Regions from separate parts of the Pseudodonghicola sp. genome, predicted to be linked through region 2. Evidence: riboswitches for the same ligand, from Rfam matches in the RefSeq annotation. Region 2 holds a riboswitch; each other region holds the start of a gene.
The links. Region 2 has a riboswitch for cobalamin ahead of ACN0V4_RS12920 (ABC transporter substrate-binding protein). Riboswitches for the same ligand answer to the same signal wherever they lie in the genome.
Positions count from the first base shown of each region.

Region 1: linked by a shared signal. The riboswitch ahead of ACN0V4_RS18630 (TonB-dependent receptor plug domain-containing protein) and the one ahead of ACN0V4_RS12920 (ABC transporter substrate-binding protein) in region 2 are both predicted to bind cobalamin.
Region 3: linked by a shared signal. The riboswitch ahead of ACN0V4_RS14980 (hypothetical protein) and the one ahead of ACN0V4_RS12920 (ABC transporter substrate-binding protein) in region 2 are both predicted to bind cobalamin.

Region 1 is NZ_JBLWVT010000010.1:102,232-112,164, reverse strand. It holds gene ACN0V4_RS18635 (ABC transporter substrate-binding protein) at 1-586, opposite strand, end outside; gene ACN0V4_RS18630 (TonB-dependent receptor plug domain-containing protein) at 561-2,402, opposite strand; cobalamin riboswitch at 2,543-2,758, opposite strand; gene ACN0V4_RS18625 (DUF2312 domain-containing protein) at 2,896-3,165, shown strand; gene ACN0V4_RS18620 (LysR family transcriptional regulator) at 3,238-4,146, opposite strand; gene modC (molybdenum ABC transporter ATP-binding protein) at 5,040-6,128, opposite strand; gene modB (molybdate ABC transporter permease subunit) at 6,125-6,823, opposite strand; gene modA (molybdate ABC transporter substrate-binding protein) at 6,827-7,618, opposite strand; gene ACN0V4_RS18600 (winged helix-turn-helix domain-containing protein) at 7,696-8,088, opposite strand; gene ACN0V4_RS18595 (hypothetical protein) at 8,113-9,000, opposite strand; tRNA gene ACN0V4_RS18590 (tRNA-Thr) at 9,231-9,306, shown strand.
Region 2 is NZ_JBLWVT010000006.1:160,618-170,550, forward strand. It holds gene cobF (precorrin-6A synthase (deacetylating)) at 1-731, shown strand, start outside; gene ACN0V4_RS12905 (pseudoazurin) at 757-1,179, opposite strand; gene ACN0V4_RS12910 (ABC transporter ATP-binding protein) at 1,176-1,952, opposite strand; gene ACN0V4_RS12915 (FecCD family ABC transporter permease) at 1,949-2,947, opposite strand; gene ACN0V4_RS12920 (ABC transporter substrate-binding protein) at 2,998-4,011, opposite strand; cobalamin riboswitch at 4,182-4,378, opposite strand; gene ACN0V4_RS12925 (YbaK/EbsC family protein) at 4,567-5,034, opposite strand; gene ACN0V4_RS12930 (pyridoxal phosphate-dependent aminotransferase) at 5,150-6,265, opposite strand; gene ACN0V4_RS12935 (GntR family transcriptional regulator) at 6,400-7,080, shown strand; gene ACN0V4_RS12940 (gamma-glutamyltransferase family protein) at 7,211-8,797, opposite strand; gene ACN0V4_RS12945 (oligopeptide/dipeptide ABC transporter ATP-binding protein) at 8,822-9,889, opposite strand; gene ACN0V4_RS12950 (ABC transporter ATP-binding protein) at 9,886-9,933, opposite strand, start outside.
Region 3 is NZ_JBLWVT010000007.1:262,957-272,889, reverse strand. It holds gene ACN0V4_RS15010 (UDP-N-acetylmuramoyl-L-alanyl-D-glutamate--2,6-diaminopimelate ligase) at 1-180, opposite strand, end outside; gene ACN0V4_RS15005 (peptidoglycan D,D-transpeptidase FtsI family protein) at 209-1,996, opposite strand; gene ftsL (cell division protein FtsL) at 1,993-2,349, opposite strand; gene rsmH (16S rRNA (cytosine(1402)-N(4))-methyltransferase RsmH) at 2,346-3,359, opposite strand; gene mraZ (division/cell wall cluster transcriptional repressor MraZ) at 3,362-3,889, opposite strand; gene ACN0V4_RS14985 (DUF1127 domain-containing protein) at 5,024-5,242, shown strand; gene ACN0V4_RS14980 (hypothetical protein) at 5,599-5,889, opposite strand; cobalamin riboswitch at 6,005-6,201, opposite strand; gene ACN0V4_RS14975 (ATP-dependent helicase) at 6,255-8,612, opposite strand; gene ACN0V4_RS14970 (DUF3800 domain-containing protein) at 8,831-9,637, opposite strand; gene thyX (FAD-dependent thymidylate synthase) at 9,653-9,933, opposite strand, start outside.

The DNA of each region.
Region 1 (9,933 bases), on a different contig from region 2:
CGCCGGCGCGCAGGATGTCGCCGGCGAGCGTCTGGTCGCCGACGGTATAGCTGTTGACGTAATAGAGCGCCGCGCGCGGTCGGTGGTCGGGTGCGGTGCTGAGCGCCGCCAGATCGGTTTCGAAACGCGCGATCATGTCGGCCGCCTTGTCTTCCTGTCCCAGTGCCTTGCCCATCTGTTCCAACCGTTTCGGCACATCGGCGAGCGAGCGCGCAGGCGCGAAAAGCTCGACCCGGATGCCGAGTTTTTCCAGCATGGAGACCGTTGCCGGAGAGGTAAAGGTGCCGCCCAGCACCAGATCGGGTCTCAGCAGATAGGCTTCCTCCGCCCCCGATCCGTTGGTGGGATAGGCCTTTGCAGCCTCGGCCATCGAAGAACTGGAGGGATCATGCGCCAGTCTGGAGACCGAGACCAGCTGCCCCGGGTCGGCCAGCATCAGCGCAAGCTGGTCGGTGCACAGGTTGATCGACACCACCCGGGCGGGGCGGGGATCGGCCCCGGCGGGGGCCGACAGGGCCGCCGCGCCGGTCAGCACCAGCGCGGCAAGCCAAGGTTTCAGATCAGAAGGACGCACGCAGCCCCACATAGACCGCCTGGCCTTGGGTGTTGAAGCCGGCCGCGGTCTGATACTCCTCATCGAACAGGTTCTCGACCCGCAGATAGGCCTCGGCCTGATCGGTGATCGCATAGGCCACGCCCAGGTTGACCACGGTGTAATCGCCCATCACCACGCCATATTCGGCGGGACGGTCGGCGACATAGCGCACATTCACCTGGCCGGACCAGCCGCCGCTCAGATCGGCGGTGAGGCCGACATTGACGTCGTTGCGCGGCACCCGCAGCAGCCGGGCGCCGGCGGCGTCCTCGGCATCGGTATAGGTATAGTTGGCATAGAGGCCGAGTTGGTCGTTGATCGCCCATTGCCCCGACAGCTCGATCCCCTGCGAGGTCGAGGTGCCCGGGATCGTCTGATACTGGCCGCCGATCCAGTTCCCCGCCGCATCATAGAGCGAGCGGAAGTCGATCAGATTGTCGATCTCGGTATAGAAGGCGGTCGCCTTGACCAGACGGCCGGCGCCGAAATCATGCTCGATGCCCAGTTCGTAACTGGTGCTTTCCTCGGGCTTCAGCGCCGGGTTGCCATAGAGCGTGTTGTTCAGCTCGTAGAGCGAGGGGGCGCGGAAGCCGGTGGCGGCGGTGGCGCGCAGGGTGGTGGCGCCGGTCAGCCGATAGGCTGCCGCCAGCCGTCCGGTGACATGATCGCCAAAGTCGGAGTGGTGATCGTAGCGGAGCGAGGCCGACAGATCGAGCGCGCTGGTCGCGGCATATTGCGCCTCGCCGAACAGGCCGGTGGTGCGGGTCTTGCCGGTGTCCGAACCGGAATCATAGCTCTGCTCCTCCCAATCGGTGCCGAAGGTCAGCCCCAGCATGTCCGACACCGAATAGCTGCCGGTGTAATCGAGACGCTTGCGCTTGCCGAGGAAGGGGGTGTCGAGCCCGTTCGAACTGCTGAGCCGGTCGTTTCGATAGTAGCTGGCCGAGAATTCGTGCTGCCAGGCGCCGAGGTCGAGCTGACCATAGGCGCGGGCGGCACGGGTTCGGGTGGTGGTGTATTCGTTATAGGGCGGGGTGCCGTCGCTGCCGTATTCGTCGAAATGGCCGCGGGCCTCGAGCGAATAGGCGGTCAGCCCCAGTTTCAGCGCCTCGGAGGCCATCACGTCGGCCGAGAAGGTGAGCTGGGTGCCCTGATAGCCGTCGGGCTCGGTGCCGCCGGCGCTGGACGAAAACCCGTCGGTGATGATCCGGTCGATGCCGATCGCCATGCCGCCACGGGTGCCGCTGTAACCATAGGTGGCCGAGCCGCGCCAGGTGTCGTTGCTGCCGCCCTCGACGCTCATGGTCGTCTTCTGGCCGGGCTCCTCGGGACGGGCGAGGGTGGTGATGCTGACAACGCCCGCCACCGCGCGCGAGCCGTAGAGCGCCGAGCTGGAGCCCTTGAGGATCTCGATCCGCTCGATGTTGTCGGTGGTCATGTCGCCCCAGTTATACTGGATCTGGGTCGAAGACGGATCCGTCACGTCGATGCCGTTGATCAGCACCTTGACGTAGCTGCCCCCAAGCCCGCGGATGCGCAGGGTGCTCGAGGACCCAAGCCCGCCGTTGCTGCTCAGGGTGATGCCGGGTTCGCGGGCGAGGTATTCGGCGATCGTGGTCTCGCCGGCGTTCTTCAGGTCTTCCTGGGTGATCACCTCGACGGTGGCGCCGGTGCGGTTCAACGGCGTCGCCGCGCCGGACTTGTTCGCCGTGACGGTGATCTCGTCCAGTTCAAAGGCCTCCTGCGCCAGCGCGGGCGATGCGGCGCAAACCGCAAGGGTGGATATGGTGGTAAGGAATGTCTTCATCTGTTCTGGTCCTCTGCGGGCCTTTCGTCCTGTCATTGACTGTTTGGAAAGGCACGGTCTGGCCGCGCTCCTCCGCAAACGGTGAGTCTGAGCATCACCCCTACGGTTCGAACGCCGCCCATTTGACGCGCCCCGCGCCAAATGAAGGTGATTGCCTTGGCAGGTCTCCTGACTTGCGGGTCAACGCGTGGACCGGACCTTCCCGAACCCGTTCGGGTTCAGTGGTATTTGCCGGCCCCGCTCTCCGCTTACAGTTGCGGGGGCAGTCACGGATTTGCCCCTGTCACGGGGGCGCACCGCAGTTCCCTTTTCACGGCGTCCCTGAAGGGCGCCGAACCAAAGCGATTTTCGGCATACGAGGTCGCGACTTTTCGCGCAAGGGCGATCGGGGCCGGTTTTGCGGCGCTGTGACATTCAATCCCGCCTTGCGGGCCCGGGGCGGGGCGGCTATCCCGGCAGGTGATCCCAAACAGACGATCGAGCGGAGCTTTCCATGGATCCTATTGACGACAGCACGGCCGAAGCCAACTACCGCGTCACCGCTGGCGAGTTGCGCCAGTTCATCGAGCGGTTCGAGCGCCTCGAGATGGAAAAGAAGGACATTGCCGACCAGCAGAAAGAGGTGATGGCCGAGGCCAAGGCGCGCGGTTACGACACCAAGGTGATGCGCAAGGTGATCTCGCTGCGCAAGCGCGACAAGGACGATATCGCCGAGGAAGAGGCGATTTTGGAAATGTACAAAGAAGCGCTCGGCATGAACTGAGCCGCAGGGCCGGGGCGGGACGCGACAGGCCGCGGCGCCCGCCCGGACCGGTTTCAGGCCCCGGGACCGGTTTCAGGCATCGGGTGCTGCGCCGGTGCTGGCGAGGATCTCCTCGATCACCCGTGGTGCGCCCGGGTGCGGCGCGCGCCCCATGAGCGTTGCGATCGCCCAGTCGGTCGATCCCTCAAGATCCGGGCCGACCCGTTGCAGCAGGCCCCGCCGCACCGCCGGTTCGACGCTGGAATGGGTGGTGATCAGCACCAGATCGCTTTGCTGCGCCAGATCACACAGCAGCATGACGTTGTCGCATGCCAGTTGCAGAAACGGCCGCTTGTCGCCGGCGGGCACGAATTGTTTCGCCAGCTCCTGCAGCAGCAGTTTCGGCATGTGGATCGAGCCGAGCCCATAGTCGAAGATCGCATGCAGCGACGGTGTGGGACCCGACAGCAGCGGATGACCTGGACGGCAATAGCAGGCGCCGCCATGGCGCATCAGCGGCGTGATCTGCAGGCCTGAGGGATCGGCGATCTCGCGCAGGTCGCAGACCATCAGCTCCAGCTCTTCCGCCTCAAGCAGTCGCAGCAGCCCGCTGGTCTGCAAAATCTCGACATCAAAGCTCAACCCCGGGGCCTGCCGATGGCAGGCGGCCAGAATCCGGCCGCCCAGACTGGCCGCGAAGGTGGGCACCAGGCCGATCCGGACATGGCCGGTATCGCCCGCCTTCAGGGCCAGGATCTGCCGATCCAGGTTGCCGGCCTCGAACAGGATGTTCTTGGCGCGGGGGTAGAGCTCGCGCCCTTCGGCGGTCAGCTTCACTGGGCGTTCGTCGCGCTGGAACAGCTTGAAGCCCAGCTGCGCCTCAAGGGTCTTGATCGAATTCGACAGCGCCGGCTGCGACAGGTTTGCGCGTGCGGCCGCGACACTGAAGTTGCGCGTTTCCGCCAGCAGGACGAAGTGATGCAAGGGTTTGAGATTAAACATGCCGGTATGTCCCACGAGAGGGGCATACTATTCAAGATATCTATCATTTTTATCCAATACTTTAATTTGACTGAATGAAGCACTTCAGCTTTGGTATGTGCTGCTGTGGCGGGACACCGGTAGGCCGAGAGGGGATGACGCCCCGCGTGCTTGGTCCCGCGCGACTGATCCGGGCGCACGTGCGCCAGGGGGCCAGGCTTACGCTTGCGCCCATATGTGTTGCGCTGTTTGGGGGAGCAGCCAGGGTTTGTTCGGTTTCCGAGTGCGGGCGGTATGGCTCATGACGGATCTTCCGTTGCTGGGGCCTGTGCTATGCGCAGGAACCCCGGCAGCGGAAGATTGCGTGACATCTGTGGGGGCAGATGGAAAGGCCGACAGCTTTGCGAGCCCCCTCAATGTCGGCAGGAGAGCGCATCCGCAGCCTGCCGGACATGCGCCCCCGGCCTGATTGCGGGGAGAATGACGAAACACGCCCCAATGCGATCGCCCCTCGTGCCTGTCTGGCATCGGTCTTCCCCAAGGCGACTGGCGGGAAACCCCGCGCGAGGTGCAGCCGCCGCAGATGCGCTTGTCGCCCTACGGCAGTGGGCGGAGGCCCGAGGTTGTCACCAGCACGCGGCGCGACATGGCGCAATTCCGAATGCTCCATACCCCGTCCCGGGCGTCCGGAAGTGTCCAGCGGCTTCGTCGATACCACCTTCCTCGGCGTCTCGCGGCACCGGGATTGCATCTGGGTCGATTGTGACATGTGCAAGGGCGGCATGATGGGGCCGCCGCCCTGTGTCTCGCCCGCCCGGGATCCGGTCCTCTTGTCGACGCGGGCCCACATGTCGTCGGTGCGCTGTCTGCGCCCGATCGCGGCCTCGGGTCTTTTCACGGGCCGTGGTTGTGCCTCAGCCGGCGCCGATATCGCTGCGGGCGATGGCGACGGATTTGATCACCGCATAGACCCTTTGCCCGGGGCTGAGGTGCAGCGCCTCGGCCGAGCGGCGGGTGATGCGGGACAGGAGCCGATCCTCACCCGACTGGATCTGAACGATCACCCCGGGGCCGTTGCCCTCGCGCAGGGTGACGATTTCGCCGCGCAGGATGTTCAACGCGGAAATGCCGTTGGGGGGCTCCAGCGCCAGCATCACATCCTGCGCCAGGATGCGCACCCGCGTCTGGCTGCCTGGCGCCACGTCAAGATGCGGCAGGAACAGCCGGCCGCCGGAGACAGATAGTTCGGTCAGCCCGTCGTCGTGATGATGCGCCACGGTCGCGGACAGCAGCGCGCCGGCCTCGCGCAGGCCGATCTGATGCACCAGCGCCGGATCGGACAGCACTTGTTCGGCCGGCCCGGCCCGCACCACTTGCCCGGCTTCGAGCAGCACGACCGAGGTTGCCAGCCGGGCGACCTCGGCCACCGAATGGCTGACATAGAGGATCGGCAGGCCGGCGCGGTCGCGCAGCCGTTCGAGATAGGGCAGGATCTCTTCCTTCCGCGCGGCGTCGAGCGCGGCGAGGGGTTCGTCCATCAACAGCATGCGCGGCCAGGACAGCAGCGCCCGGCCGATGGCGACGCGCTGCTTTTCCCCGCCCGAAAGCGCGCCGGGGCGGCGGTCGAGCATCTCGGCGAGGCCGAGAAGATCGGCGACCTCTTCCAGCCCGGGGCCGCTGCTGCCCCGGGGGGCAAATCGGCGGCCGTACATCAGGTTCTGCCGCACCGACATATGTGGGAACAGCCGCCCGTCCTGAAACACATAGCCCAGCCGCCGGCGGTGGACCGGCAGGTTCACCCGGGCCTTGGCATCGAACAGGGTCTCGCCCCCCAGCAGGATGCGCCCCTGCTGCGGTTTCAGCAGGCCGGAGACCGCGTTGATCACCGTGGTCTTGCCGGCGCCGGACCGACCGAAGAGCGCGGTCACCCCTTCGGGCGCCTCGAAGGCGACCCTCAGGTCGAAACCGGCGAGCGGATGGGTGATATCGACGCTCAGGCTCATGCGCCCGAGACCCGCTTGGCGGCGCGGCGCGCCAGCACTTCGGAAATCGCCAGCGCCCCCATGGCGACGATGACCGAGACGAGGACCAGCCGCATCGCCTGGACCTCGCCGCCCGGCACCTGCAGGAAGGTATAGATCGCCGAAGGCAGCGTCTGGGTCTGGCCGGGGATGTTGGAGACAAAGGTGATGGTGGCGCCGAATTCGCCCATCGCCTTGGCAAAGCCGAGGATGGCGCCGGCGATCACCCCGGGCAGGATCAGCGGCAGGGTGACGGTGAAGAACACCCAGAGCTTCGGCGCCCCGAGTGTCGCGGCGGCCTGTTCCAGCTTCGGATCGACCGCTTCCACCGCCAGCCGGATCGAGCGCACCATCAGCGGGAAGGCCATGATCGAGGCCGCCAGCGCGGCGCCGGTCCAGCGAAAGGCGAAGATCAACCCGAACCAGTCATAGAGAAGGCCGCCGACCGGCCCGCGCCGTCCGAAGCTGAGCAGCAGCAGATAGCCGGTGACGACGGGCGGCAGGATCAAGGGCAGGTGGATGACGCCGTTCAGCAGCTGCTTGCCCGGAAACTCCCAGCGCGCCAGCGCATAGGCGGCGAGGATACCGATCGGAAGGCTCAGCCCGATGGCCCAGAGCGAGACTTTCAGCGAAAGTGCGACCGCCTGCCATTCCGCCGGACCGAGCCAATCCGTCATCCGTTATTCGCCCGCGATGCCGAAGCCGTGGCGCTTGAAGATCTCGCGCGCGGTATCACCGGTCAGAAAGGCGAAGACGGCGCGGGTTTCGTCGCTGTCGCCCTCCTTCAGGATCGCGGCCGGATAGACGATCGCCGGGTGGCTGTCGGCGGGGAAGGTGTCGAGCACGCGAACCTCGGTATCGGCAGCGGCGTCGGTGGCATAGACGATGCCCATGGGCGCCTCGCCCGAGCCGACCAGCCGCAGCGCGGCGCGCACGTTGTCAGCCTGGGCGACCTTCGGTTCGACTGTGTCCCAAAGCCCGAGCGAGGTCAGCGCCGCCTTGCCGTAGATGCCGGCGGGCACCGCGTCGACCAGGGCCATCGCCAGCCGGCCGTCACCCAGCAGGGCGGCGAGATCGGTGTCGGGCCCGATCTTGACGCTCAGGTCGGCGGGTGCACCGGGGCCGGCGACCAGCACGATCGAGTTCAGCAGCAGGTCGACCCGGGTGCCGTCAGCCAGCAGCCCGTCCTTTTCCAGCGTGTCCATCCAGCCCGGGTTGGCCGAGATGAAGATCTGCGCCGGCGCCCCTTCCTGAATCTGGCGGGCGAGCTTGGAGCTGCCGGCGTAGGAGGGCAGGATTTCGTTCCCGGTCTCGGTCTTGTAATCTGCCGCGATCTCGTCCAGCGCGTTCTTCAGGCTGGCGGCGGCGAAGACGGTGGTGGTGCCCGCCTGCAGCGCAGAAACCGCGCCAAGGGCGGCGAAGGCGGCCGAGGCGACGGCGGTGCGCAAAGCGCGGGACAGGGGACGGGACATGCGGAAACCTCCGGTCAGATGGCGATATATCTGTTCGGGAATATCGCGAGCGGTCTCCGGGTTTGCAAGCGTTGTTTTCATCCGGACATATCGTCGGGGGACGGCGGATCGGCGCAGAGCGTCTGTAACGCGGCAAGCTCGGCCCGGCCGCCCTGGGCCGCGGCCCGCTCCAGCGCGCGGTATTGCTCCAGCACGGTGATCCCGGTTTCGGTGAGCTGCGCGCCGCCTCCCTTGGCGCCCCCCCGCACGCTCTGGACCAGAGGCGCGCGAAACATGGCGTTCATCTCTTCGACCAGGGACCAGGCGCGCTTGTAGCTCATCCCCATCTCGCGTCCGGCGGCCGAGATCGACCCGCTCCGCTGGATCAGTTCCAGCAGATCGGCCTTGCCGGGCCCCAGCATGCGTCCTGGGGCGAAAACCACCCGTAACCGCAGCTTCGGCAGATCATCGGTGTGGCTGTCGTCCGGCATGGGCGCCTCCGGTGCGGGCGGGGATCAGGGGGCGAGGAAGCGGAGGCCCGACAGGCTGGCGATATGCGCGATATCGGCCTCATAGGCGGCCGTCACCTCATCGACCAGCGTCTCGGACCAGCCGGGCAGGTCGATCTCTTCGACCAGTTCCTCGTCCATGGCGTATTTGTCGAGAAAGGCCATGATCACCCGGCGGCGCTGGTCGATCGTCAGGTCGGGGTTCTGATGCAGATAGGCGCGGAACCGCTGCATGCCCTCCCGGTCCATGATCTCGGACAGCATGTCGAAATTGCCGGCGATCTTGGCATCCATGTCGAGCCCGGCGAGGGTGCGCACCAGTTCGCCCCAGATCAGCGGCAGATCCTCGTTGCACCAGACGGTGAGTTTCACGTCCGGAGCGGCTTCGAGGATCCGCAGGAAAAGATCGGACCAGCGCAGGTGCCGCGGGTCGCATTGCCCCAGCGTCTCGGCGATGCGCTGGGGCGGCGCCTTCTGCAGCACGGCCGGCAGGAAGGTGGCCGGATTGCGGATCGCCATGAAGACCTCGACATCGTCCTGCTGGAACAGATGCTTGAGGCTGGCGATGCGCTCGGGCGCCTCGGGATAGAACATGCCGTCGCTGACCGCAACGCGCTGCGAGCCGAAGAAATGCTCGTTCGACAGGATCATCCGCTGGGCGACCTCGTCGTCGAGAATGGCATCGATCAGCACATCCCGCGCCCCGGGAGAGGCGGCGGCGGACTCCATCGCCTTGAAGGTCTCTTTCAGCAGGGTGCGGTACTTGCCGGGGCCGGGCACCGCAATGCCCTGCGCGGACAGGGTTTCCTTGTTGCGCAGTAGGCACCTCAGCAACCGGTCCTCATCGGTGAAATGAGCGCCGGTGTGGAAAATGATCTGCAGCTTGTCTGTCACGTGCGCGACCTCCTCGCTCTGGCAGTCCTCGGGTTATCGTTTCAGGCCCCGTCCGTCAAACGGCTTTGGCATCGCCCGTTTCCAGCCATGGCCAGCTTTCTGGCACGATCGGGCGGGCCCGCGCTTTCGTCACCTGCCTGCATTCGAGATGCTTGCGGTGCTTTTCACCTTCGGGTAGGGAGACATAAATGTCACCAGACAGATCAGGCTTGGCCAGAGCCGTCCTGATTGCCCCTATAGCTCAGCTGGTAGAGCAACTGATTTGTAATCAGTAGGTCCGCGGTTCGAGTCCGTGTGGGGGCACCATATCATTTCTAATATATTGAAAATATCGCGTTTTATCGTAGTGTTCTCCCGCATTGGTTGGTCGTGGGGCACTTTGGGGCGCAAGCGCCGCGACGCGTCGCCTGGCGTGTACCGTTCCTTTTGCCTGAGCGCCGCCTTTGGAACAGTCCTTGCGGGGCCAAGTGTTCTGCGTTTCAAACTTCGGTTTTGCTGCAGGGCCGCGGTAAGCGCGACCCGGCAGTCCCTTCTAGGTGGCTCGGATAGGGCGCTGTGCGGCCGCTCCGTGGTGCGGTGCCTGCGCCACCCTTGATGATCTGCGTGTCGCGAAGAGAGGAGAGAACTCTCCATCCAGCAGTTGCCGCCTTGAGTCTGGCGCTGAAGCGCTCGCAATTACGGTTCGCCCAAGGTGATCTTGGCTCGATGCAAGCAGTCTTCGCTCCTACCCCGCACCAATCTAGTCCCGCACATCCCGAGCGACGAACTCAGGGCCGTTATCTGCCTGGCTGTGAACGACGTCACGGGACCGGGCTCGATTGCGGTATTGCGGTCGCAGCCGAATGCAGGGGCGATCGTTCATCGCATGCGTGCGTCGGGTGCTTTTGTGAGATCGCATTCCTGGCCACTGGGGTGCCTCGCGCGCCGGTCTGG
Region 2 (9,933 bases):
GCAACCCCAACCACCTGACGCGCGAGGCGATGAGGGCGATTGCCGGGGCCGACCTGATCCTGATCCCGCGCAAGGGGGCCGGCAAGGACGATCTGGCCGGGCTGCGCCGCCGCATCTGTCAGGAGGTGGCAACCGGCGACAGCCCGCAGTTGCGCGAGTTCGATCTGCCGAAACGCGATGCCGGCGCCCCCGATTACCGCGCCGGCGTCGACGACTGGCACGATGCCATCGCCCGCGTCTGGGCGGCGGAGATCCGCGCGGGCCTGCCGCAGGGCACCGGCAAGGTGGGGTTTCTGGTCTGGGGCGATCCCTCGCTCTACGACAGCACGCTTCGGATCGCCGAGCGGGTGACGGCGGAGCTGCCGCTCGCCCTTCATGTCATCCCCGGCATCACCTCGATCCAGGCGTTGACCGCCGGCCATGCGATCCCGCTGAACCGGATCGGCGCGCCGGTCACCATCACCACCGGCCGGCGGTTGCGCGATCACGGCTGGCCCGAAGGGGCCGAGACCGTGGTGGTCATGCTCGACGCCGGCTGTGCCTTTGACGTGCTGGACCCCGTGGGGATCGAGATCTGGTGGTCGGCCTATGCCGGAATGGCCGAGGAACTCCGCCTCTCCGGCCCATTGGCCGAGATCGGCCAACAGATCGCCCGGACCCGGGCCGAGGCCCGCGCCCGGCATGGCTGGATCATGGATATCTACCTGATGCGGCGGGGCACCTCGGCCTGAGGCCGCGGCCCCGCGCGCTTGTCGGTCAGCCCTCTTGATGCGCCGCCAGGATCTCTTCGAACCGCGCCCGGGCACGGTTCGGCAGCTCGGCGGGCAGGTCGCGCGGCGCCCCCTCGCCCACCTCGATCCACATCACCATGCCCATGGCGAAATGCGGTGAGCATTTGATGCCATAGCGCCCCGGCACCGTCAGGGTGACGATGAAATCCTGATTGATCTTGCTTTTGAACGGCGTGGCCCCTTCGGGGATCATGCCGTCGATGGTGGCGGCGTTGTGGCTGGGCTGTTCGGGGATGAACCGCACGCTGTCGCCGGGCGCGATCCGCAGGAAGTCGGGCTGGTAGATCATCGACCCGTGGTCGTTGCGATTGAACATCCGCACCTCATGGGTTTCGGCCAGTGCCGGGGCGGCGGTCAACAGGGCGAGGGCAAGAGCGAAAGGTTTCATCGGGGTTCCTCCTCGAGACAATGATAACGAAGGACGGTGGCGCCATCGGCGGGATCGCGCAGCGCGGTGGCCCGGACCCGGAAGATCGCGGTCAGCCGCTCCGGCGTCAGCACCTCGGACGGTGGGCCGCAGGCGACCATGCGGCCGCCCTCCATCACCCCAAGCCGGTCGCAGCCCATCGCCTGATTGAGATCGTGCAGCGCCAGCACCACGGTGACCGGCAGCCGGCCGACCAGCCGCAACAGCGCAAGCTGGTGGTGGATGTCGAGATGGTTGGTGGGCTCGTCCAGGATCAGCAGACGCGGCCGCTGCGCCAGCGCCCGGGCGATCTGCACCCGCTGACGCTCTCCGCCCGACAGCGTGGCCCAGGCCTGCGCCGCCATGCGGCCCATGCCCACCGCCTGCAGCGCCTCGTCGACGATCGCGGCATCACCGGGCGAAAACGGCGCCAGCGCCGACAGCCAGGGGGTGCGCCCCAGTTCGACCACATCGCGCACGCTCAGCGCCTCGGGTGTATCGGCGATCTGCTCGACGAAGGCGATCCGCTGCGCCACCTCGCGCCGCGACAGGGCGGTGAGCGGTCGGTCGTCGAGCTGCACCCGCCCACGCGGACGTGGGGCGAGCCCGGCCAGGAGCCGCAGCAGGGTGGATTTGCCCGAACCGTTCGGCCCGACCAGACCGAAGGTTTCTCCCGGCTCGATGGTGAGCGAGACATCTTCGACGATGGACCGCGCCCCCGCGCTCCAGCCGAGCGCCCGTGCCGCAAGTCTCATATCCGTCTCCTGTTGCGCAGAAGGATCAGGGCGAAGCCCGGCGCGCCGACCAGCGCGGTGACCACGCCGATGGGCACCACCTGCCCCGGGATCAGCAGACGCGAGGTGATATCGGCCGCGATCAGGAAGACCGCGCCGGCCATCGCCGCCGCCGGCACCAGCCGCGCGTGACGCGGCCCCACCACGAAGCGCATCGCGTGCGGGATCACCAGCCCGACGAAGCCGATCGAACCAACCAGGCTGACCATCGTCGCGGTCATCAGCGTGGTGGCCCCGATCAGCACCACCTGCACCCGTCGCACCGGCACGCCAAGCGCGGCGGCAGAGCTGGTGCCGAAGGAAAAGGCATCCATCGCCCGGGCGAACCAGAGGCAGGTCAGCAAGCCCAGACCCGCCGCCGGCGCGGCCAGCGATACATCCGGCCAGCGCACGCCGGAGAGGTTGCCGAGCAGCCAGAACATGATGCCGCGCGCCTGTTCGGCATTGGCGGATTTGGCGATGAAGAAAGAGGTCAGCGCATTGAACAATTGCGACCCCGCGATCCCGGCCAGCACCAGCTGCGCCGATCCGCCGCCCGCCGCCCGGGCCAGCAGCGCCACCAGAACGAAGGCCAGCGTGGCACCGGAAAAGGCGCCCGCCGACAGCCCCAGCGCGCCACCGCCCAAGCCCAGGATGGTCACCGCCACGGCCCCCGCCCCGGCCCCGGCCGAGACCCCCAGCAGATAGGGATCGGCCAGCGCATTGCGCACCAGCGCCTGCAGCACCACCCCCGACAGGGCCAGCCCGGCGCCACAGCCCGCCGCCACCAGGGTACGCGGCAGCCGATAGCTCCAGACGATGCCGGCGTCGATCGGATCGACGACATGACCGGCATCCCAGAGATTGTTGGCAAATACCGCCGCCACCGTCGACAGCGGCAACGGCGTCTCGCCGATCACGACGCCGGCGAAGATCGCCAGCGTCAGCCCCGCGACCCCCGGCAGCCCCCAGAGCATCAGGGAGCGCACCAAGGGGCGCGACAGTGCGCCAGAGGTCGCGACCAGGCTCACTGACCGCTCAGCCCCGGCAGCGCCTCGGCCAGCGTCTCGAGCGCCGAGATATTGCGGATCGACGGATCCATCGCATGGGCGTCGAGGATCACGATCCGGTCGTGCTTGACCGCCTCCATCTGGCTGGTGACCGGATCGCTGCGCAGAAAGGCCAGTTTCTTTTCGACATCGTCGGCCTCGAACCGGCGGCGGTCCATCCGCGCCACCACGATGACCGAAGGATTGGCCCGCGCGATGGTCTCCCAGCTGACCGTCGGCCATTCCTCGTCGCTCTCGACCACGTTGCGCAGGCCCAGCGCCGTCATCATATAGGCGGGCGCGCCGCCCTGGCCGGCGACATAGGGGTCGATATCCATCTCGGCCGAAGAGAACCAGAATACCGCCGAGCTGTCCTTGAGCCCGAGCCCCCGCGCCTTGGCGACCGCCGCCGCCTCACGCGCGCGCAGATCGGCGACGATCGCTTCGCCCCGATCGGTCACATCGAAGATCCGCGCCAGTTCCGTGACCCCCTGATAGAGGCTCTCCATCGAATAGAGCTGGGTCCGGGTGCCGTCGGAGCCTGAGGTATTGTCCTTGCCGATGCAATCGGCGGGCAGGATATAGGTGGGAATGCCCAGATCGGCGAATTGGTCGCGGGTGGCAACGATGCCCTGCGGGCCGACGTGCCATTCGTATTGCACCGCCACCAGACCGGGCCGCTTGGCCACGACGCTTTCAAAGCTCGGGTCATTGTCGGCCAGACGCTCCACCCCGGCATTCACCGCCGCGAACTCGGGCAGCACCTTGGTGAACCAGACAGAGGTGCCCTTGACCCGGCCGCCCAGGTCCAGCGCATAGAGGATCTCGGTCGCCGCCTGACCGACGGTGACGGCGCTGTCGGGCGCGTGATCAAAGGTCAGATCGACGCCGCAATTCTCAAGCGCGAGTGGAAAGCGTGTCGGCTCGGCAACGGCGGGCAGCGCGAGGCAGGCCACCGCGACGGCGGCAGCGATCAGGGGTCTGGGATACATGGTAGGTCTCCGGAAAAGAGGGCGACCGGAGACAGGAGGGGAAGGCCGATCCAGAGGCTGAACCATGCCCCGACCGCGACAGCGGGCGTGCAGGGTCTGGCTATGGCCGATGCCAGGGGGCACCGCAGGACAAAGTTCATTCGACACCTCCCCGGACACCCCGCCCGGGCCGCGTTACAGACAGTGTCGGCAGGTCTCCTGACTGGCGGGTCACAACAGGCGGCGGCCTTCCCATGGCACGGGGCCACAGTGGCGTTGTCGCAGCCTGCTCACCGCCTACAGTTGCGGGGGCAGTTCCGGTTCACCGAAGCGTCGGTGACGGATTCCCTTTTGATTCCATTCGGAAACCGACCCGGACCTTCTAGGAAACCGGATCGGTGCTGGCAATGGGGTCCTCTCCCCCCGATGACGAAGCCCCCCGCCGCGTGGATCGACCGGCCAGCCGCGCCTGAGGATCACTGCCGCCTGGCAGGCCCGGGTCAAGGCTTTCGCCGGCCAGGCGACCTGAACGACCTGCCTTGCCCGGAGTTGCGGTCATCGGAGGCCGCGCGCCCCTCAGCCGGCAAGCAGCGCAGCGCCCACCGCCTGGCGCAGCCGCGCGGGATCGACGGCGAAGACGGCGTTCGGAGCGCCGGCGGCGGCCCAGACCTGCGGGTGTCGCAACAGCTCCTCGTGCATGAAGACGGGCAGCGGGCGCTTGTGACCAAGCGGCGCGACGCCGCCGATGGCAAAGCCGGTCTCGTCGCGCACCCGTTTCGCATCCGCCCGCGCCGGCGTGCCGCCAATGGCCTCGGCGACGGCCGCCAGATCCGCCTGCCGGTCTCCGGGGATCAACAGCAGCACCAGCGCCCCATCCCCACTGCGTTCGAAAATCAGCGACTTGACGATCTGCGCGGTCGCGCAACCACAGGCCTGCGCCGCCTCCTCGGCGGTTCTAGTGCTGGCGGGCATGGTCAGGATCTCGATCTCGAGACCCGCCTGCCGGGCGGCCTCAGCCACCCGCCTGGTGCTCTTGCCGCTCATGCCGCAGCTCCCGCCGGCATCGCCGACCTTGGATCCTTGCCCGCCGGGCTTGCCTTGATCTTCCCCGCCCTATCCATCCGTCTCTTCCTCACTCCGCTTTGAAAACAAGGGACACTCAGACCAGCCAGGCCTTGCGAATGCGGTCGCGCAACCCCAGCAGTCGCGACACCGGTTCGTTGGCATAGACAAAGCGCAGATAGCGTCCGGCGCGATCCTCCTGCCCCCAACCGGTCATCGCCGTCGCCGCGATGGCACCGTCACGGAACAGCTTTTGCGACGCCTCCCCCGGCGACATTCCCAGCGCGATGGTGTCGATCAGCAGCGACCAGCCGCCATCGGGGGCGATCACCGGCAGGCCCATCATCTCGGTCAGGATGTGATCGCGGCGCGCCTTCCATTCGGCCGTCGCCGCCGCCACACCGTCATCGGTGGCGGTCAGGGCCGCCTCGGCGCCCGGCATTGTGATCCCCACCTGGCAGACCACGTTGCTGAGGCTGACCAGCCGGATATCATCCATGATCTGCCTGGGGCCGACGATCCAGCCGACCCGCCAGCCGATCATCCGGTATTCCTTGGAGACCGAGCCCACGGTGATCACCCGATCCGCCATGCCGCCAAGAGAGGCCGGGTGCAGCACCGGCGCCTCGGTGAAGAGGATCCGCTCCATCGCCGCGTCGTGCAGGATCCAGGCGTCCGCCCGCTCCGCCGCCTCGGCGATGGCCTGCCATTCCTCGCCGGTGTGGACGATGCCGCTGGGCATCGAGGGGCTCATGGTCAGGATCATCCGGACCTTCGACGACACCGCATCCCGCAGCGCATCGAGATCGAGCCGCCAGCGCCCGTCGGTCACCACCAGCGGCACCAGCTTCGACACCCCGCCAGACAGCCGGATGCGGTTCAGCAGCCCGGCATAGGCGGGGTCCGTGATGATCACCTCGTCGCCCGGTTCGATCAGCGCCAGCAGGCAGTTCAGCACCCCCGACAATCCGCCGGCCGAGATGATGCATTGCGCCTCGGGGTCATAGTCGACCCCGGTGGTGGCAGAGACCCGCGCGGCGGCGGCCCGGCGCAGGCTGTGGATGCCGAGAAACGGCAGATAGCTGTTGGCGTCGTCGCGTGTCACCGCCTGCATCGTCGCCTCGATCGCCGCCTGGGGCGGTGCGATATCAGTGTCGAGATTTTCCAGCCGCAGCATCTCGGAACTCGCCAGGGCATCGGCGGCGTTGCCCATCGTGTCCACGCCAATCCCCGGTATGTGCGCAACCCTCGATACTCGCATACCATCCTCCATATTGGATCCAATTTTGAATATTGCTATTCATCTCAAGGATTGTTTGTCAATACGGCTGTCGCTAAGGATGGGACATGACCCAGGCCCCCATGAAGCGCGGCGACCGCGCGCAACAGATCGAAACCCAGCTCCGCGACGCGATCATCACCGGTGCGCTCGCGCCCGGCAGCGCGCTGCGCCAGGAAGAGCTGGCCAAGACCTATTCATCGAGCCGAATGCCGATTCGAGAGGCCCTGCGCACGCTGAGCGCCGAGGGGCTGGTTCAGCTCGTCCCCAACAAGGGCGCCATCGTCGCCCCGATCGACGCCGACGAGCTGCGCGAGAATTTCGAGATGCGTGAGGCGGCCGAGACCCTGGCGATCCGCCTGGCGGTGCCGCATCTGTCGAACGCCCATATCGATCAGGCTGCGCGCATCCAGAGGGAGATCGAATCCTCCGCCGACGTCGCGGAGTTCGGGCCGCTGAACAAGGCGTTCCACACCGCGCTCTACATGCCCGCGAATCGGCCAAGGCTGGTCGCCCATATCGCCGGGCTGCACGACATCGCCGACCGCTACCTGCGCTTCACCCTAATGCATCTCGACTATGTCGGCCGCTCCTCGGGTGAACATGACGCCATCCTCGAGGCTTGCTATCGCCGCGACCTGGACGAGGCGGTGCGGTTGACCTCGGCCCATATCATTGAGGCCGGCAAGACATTGGAGCGTTTCCTGAGGGATCAACCAATGCAAGGCGGGAAGCGCCCCCGGGGCTAAGCTCGCCTGCTTCGATCACCGCAGGCGAGGCAAACGTCGCCCCGCGCGGGGCGCGGCTGTCAGCGACAGCAACGCCAAAGCCCCCCGGCGGATGCAACCTGCCGGGGGGTCGTTTTTTTCGCCTTCGGCCTCAGAAGCCGAGCGCCATGCCATCCTTGCGGCTGTCGCTGCCGCCGGTCAGCAGGCCTGCCCCGATGCGGATCGCCTGGCTGCCACCGAGCGGGCTGCCCACCACCTTGAGCTTGTGTCCCCGCGCGGTCAGCTCGGCCCGCGCCTCCTCGCTGACGCCCGGTTCGATCTGCAGCTCACCGCCGAAGGCAAAGCTGCGCGGCGCATCCATCGCCGCCTGCAGATCCATGCCGCGATCCAGCACGTTCGACAGGAAGGCAGCATGGCCGGCGGCCTGGTAATGCCCGCCCATCACGCCGAAGGGCATCACCGCCGCGCCATCCTTGCAGAGCATGCCGGGGATGATCGTGTGCATCGGCCGCTTCTTCGGCCCGATCGCGTTCGGGTGCCCCTCGATCAGCCGGAACGAGCTGCCGCGCGAATGGAACAGTACCCCGGTCGCCGGGTCGAGCCGGGTCGAGCCGAAACCGTGGAAGATCGAGTTGATGAAGGAGATCGCGTTACCCTCGGCATCGACCACGCTGAGATAGATGGTGTCCTTGTGCTCGGGCTCGTCCCACAGCGCCGGCGGCAGCGCCTTGTCCATCCGGATCCGCGCGGCGAGCGTGTCGATCACCTCGTCCGACAGCAATTGGTCCGCCAGCCCCTCGCATTCCGCCGGATCGGCCAGCAGCGCGTCACGGTGGTGATAGGCCAGCTTGGTCGCCTCGGCATTCAGGTGGATGCGATCGGCCTCGGACAGATCGGGCCCCATGTCGAATTTCGACAGGATGCGCAGGATGATCAGCGCCACCAGCCCCTGCCCGTTCGGCGGGCACTCCAGCACGTCATAGCCGCCATAGGGGGTGGAAATCGGCGTCACCCAATGGGCCTGGTCGCGGGCCTCGTGGAAATCCGCCTCGGTGTGCAACCCGCCGAGCGATTGCAGATGCGCCACCATCTTGGCCGCGGTCTCCCCCTCGTAGAAGCCGGCGGCGCCCTTCGCCGCGATCTCGCGCAGACGCGCGCCGAGCAGCGGCTGGGCATGGCGGTCGCCAACGGCCGGCGCCGCGCCCTCGGGCAGGAACAGCGCCGCCGCATGGGGATCACCGGCGATAACCCCGACATGGGCAGCCCAGTCCATGGCGACGCGCGGGGTCACCGGATAGCCGTTCTCGGCATAGCCGATGGCGCGGGCGAAGAGCCGCTCCAAGGGCAGCGAGCCGTGATCGGCGTGCAGCCGGCACCAGGCCGAGATCGCGCCGGGCACGGTCACCGCATGTGGGCTGGTCTGCGGGATCTCGTCGGTCAGACCGGCGGCCTTCAGCGCTGCGACCGTGGCCGCCGCGGGGGCACGCCCCGAGCCGTTCAGCGCCTTCACCACGCCGCCCTTCGGGGCGTAGAGCGCGAAGCAATCGCCGCCGATCCCGGTCATCAGCGGATCGACCACGCATTGCACCGCCACGGCGGCGAGGGCCGCGTCGACCGCATTGCCCCCGGCCGAGAGGATATCGAGCCCCGCCGCGGTCGACAGCGGATGCGAGGTGGCGATCATCGCCTTGGGCGCCAGGGTCGAGGGGCGGCGGGCAGAGAAGAAATCGAAAGTCATATCAGTCCTGTCGTGTTGAGGGGCTTAGGCGCCCGAAGCCTCTGCCCCCTCCTCCTGGGACAGTGCAGAGACGGTTGTGGCGTCACCTGCCTGCGGAAACAGACAGGCGACGAAGCGGCCGGCATCGAGCCGGCCCAGATACGGATCGCGGGCCCGGCAGTCGGCCTGCGCCACCGGGCAGCGGGTCGAAAACCGGCAGCCCTTGGGCAGGTCCAGCGGGCTGGGGATCTCGCCCGGCAGCGGCTCGGGCAGCGGTTCGAAGAACCGCGGCGCCGCGGCGCGCAGCGCGGCGGAATAGGGATGCGCCGGGGCGGAGAGCACCGCGTCGGTCGGGCCGGTCTCGACGATCCGGCCCAGATACATGATCGCGATCTCGGCGCAGAGGAAACTGGCGACGCCGAGGTCATGGGTGATGAAGACCAGCGTCAGCCCCATTTCCCGCTGCAGCCGTTGCAACAGCGTCAACAGTTGAGCCTGGGTCGAGACATCGAGGCCCGAGACCGCCTCGTCCGCGACCAGCACCGAGGGTTCGCTGGCCAGCGCCCGGGCGATCGCAACCCGGCGGATCTGGCCGCCGGACAGGCCCGAGGGATAGCGCCGCGCCGCATCCGCCGGCAGCCCCACCCGTTCGAGCAGATGCGCCACGCGGGCGGCGATCTCTGCCTCGGGCACGATGTCGAAATGGCGCAGCGGCTCGGCGATCAGTGCCCTCACCGTCATCCGCGGATCAAGCGAGCCGCGCGCATCCTGATAGACCATCGCCACGTCGCGGGCGAAGGCCGGCCCTTCGGCGCGCACCTCGCGGATCGGGCGGCCACGATAATAGGCGCGCCCGTCACTGGGGGCATCGAGCCCCAGCAGCACCCGCAACAGCGTCGACTTGCCCGAGCCGCTTTCGCCGACCAGCGCCAGCGAGGTGCCGGCCTCGACCCGCAACCGCACGCCGTCGAGCGCGCGCAGCCCCACGGTTTCGCGGGTGAAGCGGCGGCCGGGCGGGCGAACCTGAAAGATCTTCTCGACGTCGACCAGTTCGAAGACCGGCGGACGGGGGCCGGAGGCCTCCGGCAGAGGGGATGCAATCGGCTTGGTCATTCGGGATTCCAGCAGGCAAAGAGGTGATCGAACGGGCCGCCGTC
Region 3 (9,933 bases), on a different contig from region 2:
CCCCATCCGCAGGGCATAGTCGATGAAGCTGCCGCCATGCACCTTGGTGCCGGGAAGGGCCGCGAACAGATAGCCCTCCTTCACCTCGCGGCTGTCCACCGCCAATCCCGTGATCACCGGGTCGCGCCCACCCCGCGCGGTCAGGGCAAGCTGGCTGAGCGGCTTCGCGGAATTGTCCATGATTGTCCTCACCCGGTCCTTCTGACGGTCAATGCGACGACGTCAGCGTTATAGCAGCCTGCCGGTTTTGTTCAATGTCAGGACGCAGCCCCAGCAGCGGCGCGAGCCGGCGGATCATCTCGGCCGCGACCGGCACGGCGGTCCAGCCGGCGGTGCGGCGCTCTTCCTTCAGCGCCTCGACCTGGGGTTCGTCAAGCGTCAGGATCAGCACGTATTTCGGATCATTGGTGGGGAACATCGCCGCGAAGGTGGCGATCACCTTGTCCTTATAATAGCCACCCTGCGGTTTCGGCTTGTCGGCAGTGCCGGTCTTGCCGCCGACCGAATAGCCCTCGACATCGCCAAAGCTGGCGGTGCCACGTGTCACCACTCCGCGCAGCATCTTGCGCGCCTCGCGCGCGGCCTCTTCCGACAACACGCGGGGCCCATACTGCGGCCCGTCGCGCCGCAGAATCGTCGGGCTGATGTAATGGCCGCCATTGGCGATGGTCGAATAGGCCGCCGCCAGGTGCATCGGGCTCGCCGACAGCCCGTGGCCATAGGAAATCGTCACCGTGCTGAGATCGGTCCAGCGTTTCGGGATCAGCGGCTGACCGCCACGCGCCTCGACAATCTCGAACGGCGTCGGATCGAACATCCCCAGCGCGCCGAGAAAGGCCTTCTGCCGTTCCGAGCCGATTTCCAGCGCGATCCGGCCGGTGCCCCGGTTCGAACTGTGGACCATCACGTCGCTGACGCTGAGCTTGCCATAGTTCTTGCCGTTGAACTCGCCGATCAAGTGGCCGCCGACCTTCATCGGCCCCGAGGTGTCGATGATCGTCTCGGGCGTCACCAGCCCAAGGTCGAGCGCTTGGGCGGCAGCGAAGATCTTGAAGGTGGAGCCGAGTTCATAGACCCCCTGCACCGCGCGGTTGAACAGCGGGCTCGCGCTCGGATCGCCGTCCAGCGCCGGACGGGGCCGCTCATTCGGGTCGAAGTCCGGCAGGCTGACGACCGAGATCACCTCGCCGGTATGCACATCCATCAGGATCGAGGAGGCACCCTTGGCATTCATCAACCGCATGCCGCCTTCGAGCACCTGTTCGGCGGCGGCCTGCACCGTGAGATCGATCGAAAGCTGCAGCGGCTTGTCGCCGTTCGAGGGATCCCGCAGGTAGTCGTCGAATTGCTTCTCGACCCCGGCGACACCGATCACCTCGGCGGCGTTCACCCCTTCCTTGCCGAACCCCGCGCCGCCCAGCACATGGGCGGCGAGCTTGCCATTGGGGTAAAGCCGCATCTCGCGCGGGCCGAACAGCAACCCGGGATCCCCCAGGTCATGCACCGCCTGTTTCTGTTCCGGGCTGATCCGCTTCTTGATCCAGACGAACTTTCGCTTGCCGGTGAAATCCTCGATCATCCGGTCTTCGTCGAGATCGGGGAAGATCCGTTTCAGCCCCTTGGCGACCGCGACGGGATCGACCATCTGCTGCGGCTGGGCATAAAGCGAATGGGTCTCGAAATTGGTGGCCAGGATCCGCCCTTCGCGGTCGACGATATCGGCGCGCTGCATGGCGATGGCGGCATCGGGCAGGCTGGCGACCGGCTCTTCCGGTTCGGTGGTGGCCATCAGCGCCATACGGCCACCGACGATCACATAGGCACAGAAGAAGAACATGCCCAGCATAAGCAACCGCCCCTCGGCACGGACGCGGGACCGGTCCTGCATCTCGGCGTGACGGCGGCGGATGTTCTCGCGCTCGATGGCGTCGGGATTCTCTCCCTTGGCGCGGGCCGGCAGGATGCGGGCCAGCGGGCGCAGCGGCGTGCGGATCATGGTTCCCCCTCCCCATCTCCGGCCATGGTCGAGACATCGACCGGATTGGTAATCGATAACTCCGGTTTCGGCGGGAAGTTGACCTCGTCAATCCGGCCGAACTGATCAGGGCGCAGCGGCAGCAGCCCCAACCGACCGAAGTTGACCTCGGTCAGCTCGACCAGCCGCTCGGGCCGGTTGAGATAGGCCCATTCCGCCTTCAGCACGCCGATCTTCATCCGCGCGTCGCCGATCTGGCGCTGCAGCTCGCGCGTGTCCTTCAGCACCTGCTGGGTGGCGTAATTCTCGCGATAGGCCCAGAACGCCAGACCGAAGACCACCAGAGCGGTCAGAACATAGGCTATCCCCTTCATCGTCCCTTTCCTTTCGCGTGGCGGTCCTTCAACAGCGGCATCCCGATCCGGCCCGGGTCGATCCCCCCCGAGGGCGCCGAAGTGCGCACCGCGACCCGCAGCCGGGCCGAACGGGCGCGCGGATTCTCGGCCAGCTCTTCCTCATCCGGAGCGATGGCCTTGCGGGATTTCAGCATGAACTGCGGCTCGACCGCCTCGATCTCGGGGGCATAGCGGTTGGCCCGGCCGGTGGTGCCGGCGCGCTCCTGGAAGAACCGTTTGACCATGCGGTCCTCGATCGAATGGAAGGTGACGACCGCCAGTTGTCCGCCGGGCTTCAGCGCCCGTTCGGCCGCCATCAGGCCGCGGAACAATTCGCCGAATTCGTCATTCACCGCAATGCGAAGCGCCTGAAAGCTGCGGGTGGCGGGATGCGACTGACCCGGCTTGGGTCGCGGCAGGCAGGATTCGATCACCCGGGCAAGCTGCAGGGTGGTTTCGAACGGCGCCCTCTCACGCTCCCGCAGGATCGCATGGGCGATACGCCGGCTGGCGCGTTCCTCGCCATACAGAAACAGGATATCGGCCAGATCGGCCTCGTCGGCGGTATTGACCAGATCAGCGGCGCTCGGCCCGTCCTGCGACATCCGCATATCGAGCGGGCCGTCCTTCATGAAGGAGAAGCCCCGCTCGGCCTGGTCGAGCTGCATCGAGGACACCCCGAGATCCAGCACCACCCCGTCGAGTTCCTGGGCATATTCGTCCATGCGGGAAAAGACGCCGGGCTGCAGCACCAGGCGGTCGTCATATTGGCCGACCCAGTCGGCGGCCATTTCGAAGGCCAGCGGATCGCGATCGACGCCGATCACCTTGTCGGCACCGGCCTCCAGCAGACCACGGGAATAGCCACCAGCCCCGAAGGTGCCGTCAAGCCAGACCCCGGAGACCGGCGCGACCGCCTTCAGCAATGCGCGCAAGAGAACCGGAATGTGAGGGCGGGCAGAGCTGGAAACGGGCGCGTCTGCTGCCATGATCAAGCCCCGGCCCCGTCAGTATTTCGTTTACTGAGCACCAGATCGAGCGCGTCGAGCGCATTGGTGCCCTCGGGCAGGTCAAAGCCCAGATCCTCATCTTCCTCTTCGGCGAGATGGGATTCATAGGTCTCGGGGTTCCAGATCTGAAAGGTGCCCGAGGTCCCGACGAACAGCGCCTCGCTGTCCAGGCCGATCTTGTCGCGATACCGCGCCGGCAACACCAGGCGACCATCGGGATCGACCTCGGTATGATGCGACCGGGTGGTGATCTGACGAACCAGCTTCCGTTTCAGCGGTGAACTCGGCAGGCTTTCGATCTTGGCCTCGAGCTTGTCGATCTCGGTGATCGTATAGGCTTCGAGATAGTCCTGATCCTCGTCCCCATAGACGATGACGAGCTGCGGACGCAGACCTTCGGTGTATTCGGGATCCCCGGCTTCGAGCACACGGCGAAACAGGGCCGGGATCGAGACCCTGCCCTTGCTGTCCACCTTGAAGGTGTATTCGCCTCTGAAGCGCCGGCTCACACCATCTGTCCCTTTGCCCGTGCCCCCGGGTCGTTGTTGTCACCCCCCGAACGAAAAAACGGCAGGTTGATCTGCTGCCACTGATCAACCCGCCGCTTGTCCCGCTTTGCGGGGTGTCCGACTGCGCGCGCCACCTGGGGGGATGTCTGCTCGCTCGCGCGCCGGATCTCTTGGTTCGGTGAAAGCGAAGTGCCTGTATGAAACCTGCTTTTATTATTTGCGTCGGGGTCTGTTTGTGTCGCCCCTTGCCTCGTCTCCATCCGATGAACAAGGGATGCCATGGGAATTTATGGAAAGCAACTGGAATTTACGGGACACCCCGGGAGAGACCTGCCCGATTCACCGGATTTTGGCAAGGCAGACCACAGAGACCGGGAATCACATAAGCCTCCTTTGCGGCAAAGGAGAATCGGACCACTAGATGTTGATTCTCTCACCCCCTCCCAACAAATCCCGGGGTTTCCCATAAAAATTTTGCACCCCGGGATCAGCACGCCAGATGTTCCCCACATGTTCCCTTTTATGCCTCCGAATCACCCCAGAACGACCACTCGCCCCCTGCGGTTCCCGTGATTTCCCGCCACTCCCATGATTTCCCACCGTGCGCCTCAGGCCGCCTTCCCGGCGACGGAAGCGATGGGCGCCGGGGCGCAACCGGCCGCACAATGAAAGCTTCAATCAGAAAAATGCCGCCGGAAACGCTTGCGATGTTGTATTATTGCCACGCACCCACACCAACCGCGCACATCACCCCGCCGATGCCTGCATGAGAAGGTGAGCGCGCCAAAACGTCCCATTCCCGCGCCAGCCCAAAGCAACGAGGATGAAGACACCCAAATCGGCGCCGGAAAGAAATATCGTTTCCCGGAAAGGGCTCCGAAGGCGTTAACTATTTCACAGACCCATCCCCCATGGGCCACAGCCACCCCGGGACGGCGGGCGGGCCCATGACGAGATCGTCTGATGACCTTACGTCAGAAGTGCTGCCCATTTAATATGCAATCAATCTATGCACTTGCTGCATAGCAGCATTGAACATCTCCGCTATTGTGCAATTGCAGCATTTGCCTATTTTCAGTCTCAACACGGCGCCACAAGACGGCGCTGAACTGACAATACTTAAGGTTACGAACAATGGCCGCTCTGACGCATAGCGAAAATCACGACGCCACCCTGCTGGGTCGGCTGACCGCTTGGATCGCCAATGTGCGCGTTCGGATCGAACGGTATCGGGTGTACCGCCAGACGATGAACGAAATGGGCGCCCTGAACAATCAAGAGCTGGCCGATCTCGGCCTGCATCGCTCCGAACTGCGCCGCGTGGCCTATCAGGCCTCCCGCAAGGTGTGCTGACGGAGCATCGAAGGACATAAACGGTTCAGGCCCTCATCTCCTCCTCCCTTGAGGGTCTGTACATAGCGGCGACATCGCTCCTCCTCCCTGATGTCGCCGCACCCTATACCGGCCCCGAATGCCGGAACCTGATGCACCGGACGCTCTCCTCCTCCCTGCGTTCGGTGTTGGATCGGCCGGCGACGCTCTCCTCCTCCCTGCGTCGCCGGCCACTCCATCCCCCGATAGGGGAAATGACATAGCCGAATACATCGGGCGCTCTCCTCCTCCCTGCGCCTGATGTTACAAGAGAACGGCGGCACCTCTCCTCCTCCCTGGTGCCGCCGTTTTCATTTTCCGGTTTCCGTCCAGCCGCTTCACGCCCCTCCCCCACCAGGTCGTCCCAGCAACCGCACCTCGTCGGAGCAACGCTGCAACGCGCGCAGGTGATTGCAAAACAGCGCCACCTGAGGCGAAGTCGCGGCAAAAGGCGCCGCCCGACATTCCGCCGCCCGCGCCGCCGCGGCCTCGGAACAGCCCTCGGGCAGGGTCATCAACCATTCGAGAAATCCCATCCGCGCGGCGACCTTATCATCGACCTCCGCAGGCAGATCACGCAGCGCCCGCAGGATCCCCGCGAGCATCATCGCCCGATACCCCGATTGCACTTCATCTCCGCTCCTTTCTCCGCCGCTCCCCGCGGCAGGGGCTGAATGCAGGCGACAAAGATCAAGGCCGGAAGACGGGGATGCTGCCCCACACCGCGCCCTGACCGCCGCCCGCGGTCTGACGTTGGCACGAGGCTGGTTTCCGGACTTGGACAATGGGGGGCATGCGCCCTGATCCGACCCTTCCCGAGAATATGCTCTCAGTGGTTTCGCCGGAGTTTCCCGATCCTTACCGTTGCGGGGGCAGTGCCGGTCTTGCACCGGCTTCCCAATTCTCCCCCCGAAGGGGGCACCTCACGGGCGAAAGATTACAGGATTCACCACCCGATGCATTGGCAAACCGCCCCTGCGTCGCTTTTGCACGGTCAGAACGGCACATCGTCGCTGGCGGTGACGAAACGGCCGACGACCTTCTTCGGCCCGGCCTTTTCGAAATCGACGTCAAGCTTGTCGCCCTCGATCCCGGTGACGGTGCCATAGCCGAATTTCTGGTGAAACACCCGCTCTCCCACGGTGAAGCTGGAGACGGCCGTGGCGTCGATCACCGTATTGCGGGTTTCGCGCGGCTGCGACATGCTGCGTTCGCCGGCGCGCGCCTGCATCCGTTTCCAGCCGGGCGAGTTATAGACATTCGCTTCGGACACCCGGGATTCGATGCTGCCCCGCACCGGAGCGGCCGGGGCCGCCGCGGCGCCATACCCGCCGCCATAAAGACCGGGAGGCGTCAGGATATCGACATGCTCGCCGGGCAGTTCGTCAATGAAGCGCGACGGCAGCGCCGATTGCCATTGGCCGAAGACCCGCCGGTTGGCCGCGAAGGAAATGGTGCAAAGCTCCTCCGCCCGGGTGATGCCGACATAGGCCAGGCGGCGTTCCTCTTCCAACCCCTTGAGACCGCTTTCGTCCATGCTGCGTTGCGAGGGGAACAGGCCGTCCTCCCACCCCGGCAGGAAGACGGCGGGAAACTCCAGCCCCTTGGCCGCGTGCAGGGTCATGATCGACACCTTCTGGTCGGCATCGGCCTGTTCGTTGTCCATGATCAGGCTGACGTGCTCCAGGAACCCTTGCAGGTTCTCGAAATTTTCCAGCGCCTTGACCAGTTCCTTGAGGTTTTCCAGCCGCCCCGGCGCCTCCGGCGTCTTGTCGTTCTGCCACATGCCGGTATAGCCGCTTTCATCCAGCACGATTTCGGCCAGTTCCATGTGGGACAGATCGGGGTCGCCCGCCATCCGGCCCCAGCGCCGCAGATCATCGACCAGGGTGCGCAGCGCCGTGCCGCCCTTGCCCTTGATCAGCCCCTCGTCCAGCGCGATCCGGGCGCCCTCGACCAAGTTGACGCCATTGGCCCGCGCCGTGGTCTGGATCAGCTGCTGCGCCTTGTCGCCCAGGCCCCGTTTCGGCGTGTTGACGATGCGTTCAAAGGCCAGATCGTCATCCGGGCTGACCACCAGCCGGAAATAGGCCATGGCGTCGCGGATTTCGAGCCGTTCATAGAAGCGCGGGCCGCCGATCACCCGATAGGGCAGACCGATGGTCAGAAACCGATCCTCAAACGCGCGCATCTGGTGCGAGGCGCGGACGAGGATGGCGATCTCGTCCAGACCGAAGGCGCGCAGCCCCCGGGTGCCACGCTGCATCGCCTCGATCTCCTCGCCGATCCAGCGCGCTTCCTCCTCGCCGTCCCAATGGCCGATCAGCCTGACCTTTTCGCCATGCTCCGCCTCGGTCCAAAGCTCCTTGCCCAGGCGCCCCTGATTGCCGCGGATGACGTTCGAGGCCGCCGCCAGAATATGCGGGGTCGAGCGGTAATTCTGTTCCAGCCGCACCACATGGGCGCCGGGAAAATCCTTTTCGAACCGCAGGATATTGCCCACCTCGGCACCGCGCCAGCCATAGATCGACTGATCATCATCGCCGACGCAGCAGATGTTCTTGTGCCCCCCGGCCAACAGCCGCAGCCAGAGGTATTGGGCCACGTTGGTATCCTGATATTCGTCGACCAGGATATAGCGGAACCAGCGTTGATATTGCGCCAGAACGTCCGGGTGGGCCTGGAAGATCACCACCATATGCAACAAGAGATCGCCGAAATCGACGGCGTTCAGTTGGCGCAGACGCTCCTGATACTGGGCGTAAAGCTCGACGCCCCGGTGGTTATAGGCGCCGGCGTCGGCGGTGGGGATCTTGTCGGGCGTCAGCGCGCGGTTCTTCCAGCCGTCGATCACCCCGGCCAATTGCCGGGCGGGCCAGCGCTTGTCGTCGATGCCGGCGACCTGAACCAGTTGTTTCAGCAGGCGAATCTGATCGTCGGTGTCGAGGATGGTGAAGCTCGATTTCAGCCCCACCAGTTCGGCATGGCGGCGCAGCAGCTTGACGCAGATCGAATGGAAGGTGCCGAGCCAGGGCATGCCCTCGATCGCCTGGCCCAGCAGGCGGCCGACCCGCTCCTTCATCTCGCGGGCGGCCTTGTTGGTGAAGGTGACCGAGAGGATTTCGTTCGGCCGGGCGCGGCCGGTGTTCAGCAGATGGACGATGCGAGAGGTCAAGGCCTTGGTCTTGCCGGTGCCGGCGCCGGCCAGCATCAGCACGGGGCCGTCGAGACATTCGACCGCCTCCCGCTGGGCGGGGTTCAGATCGTCAAGGTAAGGCGCCGGCCGCGCCGCCATGGCCCGGGCCGACAGGGCGGCGCCCTCGAAGGCATCAAGATCGTCGTAACTGCTCATGCGGGGAACTTAGCGCGGATCGCGGCGCAGTTAAAGATCCGTTCGCGGTCTGTTCCCGGGTGTTTTTCAGGAGGAATGCGCCTGCCCCACCCTCACCATTCAAGCCCACGCGCCCGACCCGAGGGTGGGTGCGGAACGCGCCCGCGTCGTGCCGAAGGCACGCCTACGGCGTGACGGGGCGGGTCGGGCGCGTGCGCGCCTGCGGCGCGCTAAGTCTCTTATGGTTGTTGCTTTGGAAGCTGCGCCCGAGAGTTTTTGAACAATGCTTGAATATCGTCGTCCAACTCAAGACTCGTCAGATCATGTATGCATTTCAACCCGACACCAAGTATTCGCCCCCTATCGTCACCAGCGAAGCGCTTCGAAATTTCCGAAAAGTACCTTGGCTCAGGAATAAAATAGTTGTTCTGGGTCTTGTTGGCACAAAGGTAGACCGCATGGGAAACAAAATCCGCGAACTCCAAACAGTCGTCTTCACCTTTCTTCACAGCAACAATTGAAAAAGGGTTGAGCAACTTGAGAGATCGGGACTGAGGGTATATGGGCTTGTCCCTCACCGTCATCAGATACCTTAGCATAGTATCATAGTTGTGATTTCGTTCTTCGAGAACAACGCGAACATCGTTCTCGGTGACGTTAAACCTAGCCAGGTAAGAACACACTTTCTCCAGAAGATAGCAAAGACACTTATTGTAATATTTCTGCGGATCTGCGTCGATAAAGTCCTTGTATCCCCCGAGCGTAACCTTGTTAGAAATGACGGCAAAATAACGAACATGCAGCTTAGACATTTCCCGCGCAAGAAGAACTTTGGACGCATGATCCAATTCAGTAGCATGCTTCCATTTCTTCTTTGAGATGGTCTTCCTGACTTCTCCCAATACCTCTTTGGCTCGAATTTTGGCAGCGTCCTGCGCCACCATCGCACCCAGCACAAAATACCTTGATGCACCTGGCTTCAAACCATCGCGCACTTTTACAATGCCGGCTTCGCCGCTTTCATCGACATATACTGTAAAAGACATCCAACTCCGGGCACCTCACCCCACCACTTGCATGAACTCCCGCCACTCCCCCTTGGACATGCCGGAGTTTTCTTGACTCACCTCTTCACCCTTCACCATCCGGCGAATGCAATCAAGGGCTGTGGCGCTCAGCGTCGCTCCCCCCATGCGGTAATCCTCGAAGGCCTTATAGGCAAAGGGCACCCAATCGGCGACCAGCTTGCAGATCTCCTCGGCATAAACCCGGATTTCGTATTGGGCGTGGGCGTCGGCGCGCAGGCGCAGGAAATGGAACAGGTTGTGCAGATCGACCTTCC